DNA from 2 places in the Delftia sp. BGA-UO-ETr-SB1 genome. Region 2 is predicted to be linked to the other one. Evidence: predicted binding sites of a transcription regulator. Region 2 holds the regulator's gene; the other holds the start of a gene.

Region 1 (3,399 bases), on a different contig from region 2:
TGCTCACGCGGGTGGGCCGGACGGTACGGCCCACCGTCGTTGGCGCCCGGATCGTGGAGCATGCGCGGGAGGTGCTCAAATCCGTGGAGAACCTGAGGTCGGCCGCATCGGCCACCGAGCTTCCCGCAGGCCCATTGAGGCTGGGGGCAACGCCCACGGCGCTGATGGGCCTGGTGCCCCCGCTGCTGCGCCGGTGGATGAGCGCCCATCCGGCCGTGCGCGTCTACATCGAACCCGGCACCTCCTCACTGCTGCTGGACCAGGTGCAGGCCGGCCATCTGGATGCGGCCATCATTGTGCACCCGGCCTTCGCCATGCCCAAGACCTGCGAATGGCGGCTGATGCGCAGCGAGGCGCTGATTCTTCTCGCGCCCCGGGACATGAAGGTGCGCGATCCGCTGCTCACGGCCGCACGCGAGCCCTTCATCCAGTACGACCGCAAGGTGGTGGCAGGAAAAATGGCGGATGAATACCTGCGGGGCCACGGCATCAAGCCGAAAGTGCGCTTCGAGCTGGACGGCATCGAGCAGATCGCACAGCTGGTTGCGGAAGGCTTCGGTGTCTCCATCCTGCCGGACTGGCCCGTGCTGGGACCGCCGGATGCCAGAACGCGCCGATGGCCGCTGCCCCCTCCGAGCCCGTCCCGCGAAGTGGGCATGGTGTGGCTGCGCTCTTCGGTGCGCTCCCCGCTGGCAGCCGCCTTGTCCGAGCTGATCGATTCCCGCTAGCGGACCATGCCCTGACCTGTGCCTGGCACGCAGGCTCTCAGAACAAGCTGCGCTGCGGCAGCAAAAGCGACGGGTGGTAGAGGCTGCAATCGAGCCGCAGCGGCTCGCGGTTGAACCCGTACCGACGGCAGGCCAGGGCGAAGCGCTGGCGCAGCAGCTCGGCCCAGTGGCCGGTACCTTTCATGCGCTGGCCGAACTCGGCGTTGTACACGCGGCCGGCCTCGCGCTGCTCGCCCTGGATGCCGTGCAGGTCGCGCACGCGCTCCATCACGCGGCGGGCGCGGTCGGGGTAGTGCACCTGCAGCCATTGCTCGAACAGCGGCGCCACTTCCCAGGGCAGGCGCAGCACGGCATAGAAGGCGTGGCGCGCGCCTGCGTCGGCGGCCGCCTCCAGCACCTTCTCCAGGTCTTCGTTGATGAAGGGAATCTGCGGTGCCAGGCTCACGCCCACGGGCACGCCCGCCTCGGTCAGCGCGCGGATGCTGCGCAGCCGGCGGTGCGGCGCGGCGGCGCGCGGCTCCAGGTGGCGTGCCAGATCGGCATCCAGCGTGGTCAGCGTGATGTGCACCGAGGCCAGGCCCTGGCGCGCCAGCGGGGCCAGCAGGTCCAGGTCACGCTCCACCCCGCTGCCCTTGGTGACGATGGAAAACGGGTGGCGCGCCTCGGCCAGCACTTCGATCAGGCGGCGCGTCAGCCCCAGCTCGCGCTCTATGGGCTGGTAGCAGTCGGTGACCGAGCCCAGCATCACGGGCGCGGCCACATGGCTGGCGCGCGACAGCTCGGCGCGCAGCAGCTCGGGCAGGTTCTGCTTGGCGATGAGCCGGGTCTCGAAGTCCAGCCCTGGCGACCAGCCCAGGTAGCTGTGCGTGGGCCGGGCATAGCAATAGATGCAGCCATGCTCGCAGCCCCGGTAGGGATTGAGCCCCATGTGAAACGGCAGGTCGGGCGACTGGTGGCGGCTCAGCGCCGAGCGGGCCTGCTCCCAGCGCAGTTCGGTGCGCAGGGTCGCGGCTTCCTCGCCTTCGGCAGGCGCCTCAAGGCTGCCCCAGCCGTCGTCAAAGGCCTCGCGCGGGTCGGTGGTGAAGCGGTGGGCCAGTTGGCTGGCTGCGCCCCGGCCCTTGATGGCGTGCAGGGGCACCCGGGCCGTGTCGTGATGAGGCGTGGGAGGACTGGGCAGCATGGGGCAACTGTATAAAAATACAGTCATACCAACAAGCACTCCCCGCATGCCTGCAGTTGCGAAGTGGGTTTTGCCGGCTTGGCAAGTGCCCACGCCAATCCGCACCGCACCGTGCGGGTTCGCTTGGCAGAACCCACACGGGCCTGCACAATGGGCCTATCGCACCAACTTGGTGCTTTTCTCTTTTCTGAAGATGCCTTGGCCCGGACAACCGCGTTGCCCGGGCTTTTGTCCGTTTGGGCGCCGCTGCCCTTCACTGCAGCCACGGCGCAAGCACACAAGGGAGCCAACACCATGGAGCGCAAGCCCCACATCATTCTTTCGTCCCTGGACCTGGAGCGCATCGAGGCCCTGCTGGACAAGCAACCCGCCTTCCCCGGCCGCGACGCGCTCGAGGCCGAGCTGGACCGCGCCGACGTGCTCGAACCCAAGGAAATGCCGCCCAATGTGGTGACCATGAACTCCACCGTGCGCTTCACGCTGCTGGAGTCGGGCAAGTCCAATACGCTGACCCTGGTCTATCCCAAGGAGATGGATGGCAGCTCCGACAAGGTGTCGGTCTTCGCGCCCGTGGGCATTGCCCTGCTGGGCCTGAGCGTGGGCGACCAGTCGCGCATGGCCGGTCCCTCGGGCCAGGTCACCGTGCGCGTGGATGCCATCGAGTTCCAGCCGGAAAGCGCAGGCGAGCTGCACCGTTGAACGCCGACCGGCGTGAAGCGAAAAAGGCAGCCAACCGGCTGCCTTTGTTGTTTGTGGACTGACGCACGGCGCCTCAGCGCAGGCCTGCCAGAAACGCCGCGATCAGGCCGGTGCCCACCAGGCCCGCCTGCCAGCGCAGCGCCATGTGCCAGCTGGGAACGTGGCGCTCCACGCGCTCGTACAGCAGATGGCCGGCCGCAATCGACAGCACGAAGGCCGTGCACATGCCCAGCAGGGCGGCGGGAATGGAATGTGGCCAGAAATGGCTTTCCACGGCATTGACCAGCAGGCAGACCGAGAAGTGCACGAGAAACACCGAGTACGAAATCTTGCCCAGCCGGCGCAGCGGCGCCCAGCCTTGTGCCTGGGCAAACGCGGGGCTGCGCATGGCCGCGACCAGGGCCAGCGCCGTGGCACCGGCCAGCGCGATGCGGTCGCGCCACTCCAGTGCCAGCGCCGCCACGACCAGGGCCACGATCAGCAGGGACCAGCTCCAGGCCGTCGAGGACTTGTCCGCATGCGCGGCCCAGTAGGCCAGCATGCCCAGGCCGTAGGCGCCAAAGAAGTACGGCGCCCACACATCCCATTGCGCATCCAGATTGAAGCCCAGCAGCGAGGCCGCCACGCCGATCACCACCAGCGCCTGCGCCACGCTCAGCGTCCAGGGCCAGCAGCGTGACAGGGCGTCGCCGCCAAAGCGGCGGCGCAGCAAGGCACCGCCCCAGCGCGTGCCGGCCAGCAGCAGCGCCGTCAGCGCAAAAAGCTGGAAGTCGATGGACACATACCAGACGC
Region 2 (3,399 bases):
CCCCGCCAGATCCAGACACCCTTGTCGCGGGCACGCTGCAAGGCCGCTTCCATGCCTTCGTGAACCGTCGCATTGCCCGTGCCAGCCACGACGATGCCACGCACGCCTGCCGCCACCAGCGCATCTACACCGCTGGCACGCGCCAAGGCGCCGCTGAACACCACCTCGACCCAGGGCAGCTCATCCAGCGCCAGCAGACCTGATGACGTGAGCGCAGGCACCACGGCCCGCACGGACGGCGCATCGGGCACCAGCCAGCGCACACGCCCTTCCTCCACCAACGCCTGCGGCCCGCCTTCCACGGAGCGCATTGCCTGCAGCCGGTAGGGATGGACCTTCTGCACCTGGGCTGCCGCATGCACCTCGCCGCCTGCCACCACCCATACGCCGCTGCGCCCGCCGCTGGCAGCCACGGTCACGGCATCGCGCAGATTCTGCGGGCCGTCTGCTAACAGGGCCGTGGCCGGGCGCATGGCGCAGGTCAACACGATGGGTTTGGTGGCCGGCAGCAGGCTGTGCAGCAGCCAGGCCGTCTCTTCCAGCGTGTCCGTTCCATGCGTGATCACCACGGCACGTGTGTCCGCATCCTCCAGTGCCTGCATGCAGGCGCGCAGCAACGCGCGCCACACGGGCCAGTCTATATCCTTGCTGTCCACCTGCGCGATCTGCTGCGTCTGCACGGGTCCCAGCGCCTGCTGCTCCAGGTCCGGCACGGCCTCCAGCAGCGACTGCACCGTGATCTGCCCGGCCTTGTACCCCACGCCCTGCGACTGCGAATCCGCCCGGCCGGCGATGGTCCCGCCCGTGCCCAGAATCACCAACTTTGACTGCCCCACTTGCACCTCTTGGAAAACTGGTTAAAAATACAGATACTGTATAAATCATCAGATGGCCTCCCAGCCTGCCATCTGCCCTCAAGGACCGGACGCACGCCATGCTCGACCATCCCAAGCTCACCGCCCGCCAGCAACAGATCCTGGACCTGATCCAGGCCGCCATCTCCCGCACGGGCGCGCCTCCCACCCGCGCGGAAATCGCCAACACGCTGGGCTTCAAGTCCGCCAACGCTGCCGAGGAACACCTGCAGGCCCTGGCCCGCAAAGGCGTGATCGAACTGGTCAGCGGCACCTCGCGCGGCATTCGCCTGCGTACCGACACCGTGCGCAACATCAATGCCGCGCGCGGCACCAGCTTCGGACTGCCGCTGTCGGCCCTGGCACCGCTGATGCTGCCCCTGGTGGGCCGCGTTGCGGCGGGCTCACCCATTCTCGCGCAGGAACACATCGACCAAACCTATTCCGTCGAGCCCAGCCTGTTCCAGACGCGCCCCGACTATCTGCTGCGCGTGCGCGGCATGTCCATGCGCGACGCGGGCATCATGGACGGCGACCTGCTGGCCGTGCAGTCCGCACACGAAGCCCGCAACGGCCAGATCGTCGTGGCGCGCCTGGGTGACGAAGTCACCGTCAAGCGCCTGCGCCGCACCACGCAGGGCGTGGAACTTCTGCCGGAAAACCCCGATTACCCGGTGATTCGCGTCGCCCCCGAAGAGGCCTTTGCCATTGAAGGCCTGGCCGTGGGGCTGATCCGCAACAGCATGTCCATGTAAGCCGGACTGGCGGCCCTTCTCCGGCCGCCTCACCCCATTTCACGCACCGCCCAGGTGGTAGGCGCGAAGCCTTGGAGCTTCGCCCTGGGCGGAGCTTTGCCCGCAAACCGCAATCCTGCCTGTGTCCATGCCTCTTTGAAACACGCCAACAGGAGTCGTCACATGGGATTCGCTCTGCCAACACTGTCTTCTTTTTCCTTCCTGCGCCTGGCACATGGCATCCGCCTGACTGCGACCGCCATGGAGTCGGCCATGCCTCTTGCACAAGCCCCTGCGTGCCAGCCATTACCTGCCGCAGCACCCGAGCCCGCCAACGTGATCTCTTTCAGCAAGGCACGCCGGCGCAGCCAGCAGCGCCGCGGCAAGGCCGCACGCGCTGCAGACCATGGAGATGCCCAGCTGATCCTGCCATTGCTGCCGACGCAGCCCACCCTGCAATCCGCGCCTGAGCAGCCTTCAGGCCTGCGCATCATCCAGCGGTCGCCGCAGGAGCAGCCGGAATGCCTGTTCATCTCCGGGCGAATGGCGGATGTCTGCGCTGCGCTGGAGCGCATGGAGGCACACGGCGGATCAGCGTCCAACTGAGGCCCGATGCAAGGTGTGCGACACACCTTGCACGACACAAACCTGGGCGGCGCGGACCGCGTGCCGCACGAGGAATCGGCCTGCGCAAATCTGGTGCAGGCTGGCGGCCACCACTGCCCTGTAGCGCACATGCAACAAGTGGATGCCCTCTTTGCGGGAGGGGCGCCGGCCTGAAAGATAATTGATAAGCATTCTTATTATCTTTTGCAGCAGCGATTGCCACTGCGCGCCCGCCTCCTCCGCCCCAGCCTTCTCCGTGCACAGCCTCTACCAGAACCACCATCCCTGGCTGGAAAGCCTGCTGCGCAAACGCCTGGGCAACCGTGACGATGCCGCCGACCTGGCCCAGGACACCTTTGTGCGCCTGCTGCGCTCGCCCCTGCCGCAGCAGGACATCCGCGAACCCAGGCGCTACCTGGCCACCATCGCCCGGGGCCTGGTCGCCGACCTGTTTCGCCGCCGCACGCTGGAGCAGTCCTATCTGGACTATCTGGCCCAGTTGCCGCAATCGCTGGCGCCTTCGCCCGAAGAGCAGGCCATCGTCCAGCAGACCCTGCTGGATGTGGACCGCATGCTCCAGGGCCTTCCCCCCAAGGTTCGCGAAGCCTTCGTGCTGGCCCAGTTCGAGGAACTGAGCTACCCAGAGATCGCCCAGCGCCTGGGTGTATCGCTGCGCACCGTCAGCAACTACCTGACCCGGGCGATGGAGCATTGCTGCCTGGTCCTGGCATAGCCACATGGGCGAGAGACATCTGGAAGGCAACGACCGCCGCGCCTTGCATGAGGCCGCCGCCTGGCACGTGAAACTGCGCGGCGCCTCCGCCACAGCGGGCCTGCAACAGGACTGGCAAAAATGGCATGAGGCCGATCCCGCCCACCAGCGCGCCTGGCTGCGCGTGCAATCCGTCACCGTGCAGCTGTCGCATCTGCCCGCACCACTGGCGCGCCAGGCGCTGGGCCGTCGCGCCTCGCCCACCCGCCGCTCCGTGGTGCGTGGCGTGGCGCTGGGCCTGGGCAGCGGCGCCACGGCCTGGATGGCCTGGAAAGGCGCACCACTGGAAAGCTGGCAGGCCGGCCAGCGCACAGCCACAGGCGAGCGCCGGAATCTGACGCTGCCCGACGGCTCCCTGGTGGCCCTGGATACGGCCACCGCCTTGGACACCGTTTTCGACGAACGCCAGCGCCTGCTGCGCCTGCACCGTGGC

What was found. Region 2 encodes LexA, which represses DNA repair genes until DNA is damaged. Its sites were predicted from a motif close to ACTGTATNNNNATACAGT; they were not measured.
Region 1: a site for LexA is predicted at 1,915-1,932, ahead of AC57B5_RS10705 (PA0069 family radical SAM protein). Genes of this name have one in related genera too.

The regions. Positions count from the first base shown of each region.
Region 1 covers NZ_JCAQOW010000005.1:116,532-119,930, forward strand. The annotation lists gene AC57B5_RS10700 (LysR family transcriptional regulator) at 1-728, shown strand, start outside; gene AC57B5_RS10705 (PA0069 family radical SAM protein) at 766-1,908, opposite strand; gene rnk (nucleoside diphosphate kinase regulator) at 2,203-2,607, shown strand; gene AC57B5_RS10715 (acyltransferase family protein) at 2,681-3,399, opposite strand, start outside.
Region 2 covers NZ_JCAQOW010000004.1:998,437-1,001,835, reverse strand. The annotation lists gene AC57B5_RS05055 (asparaginase) at 1-836, opposite strand, end outside; gene lexA (transcriptional repressor LexA) at 935-1,609, shown strand; gene AC57B5_RS05045 (hypothetical protein) at 1,772-2,194, shown strand; gene AC57B5_RS05040 (sigma-70 family RNA polymerase sigma factor) at 2,451-2,927, shown strand; gene AC57B5_RS05035 (FecR domain-containing protein) at 2,932-3,399, shown strand, end outside.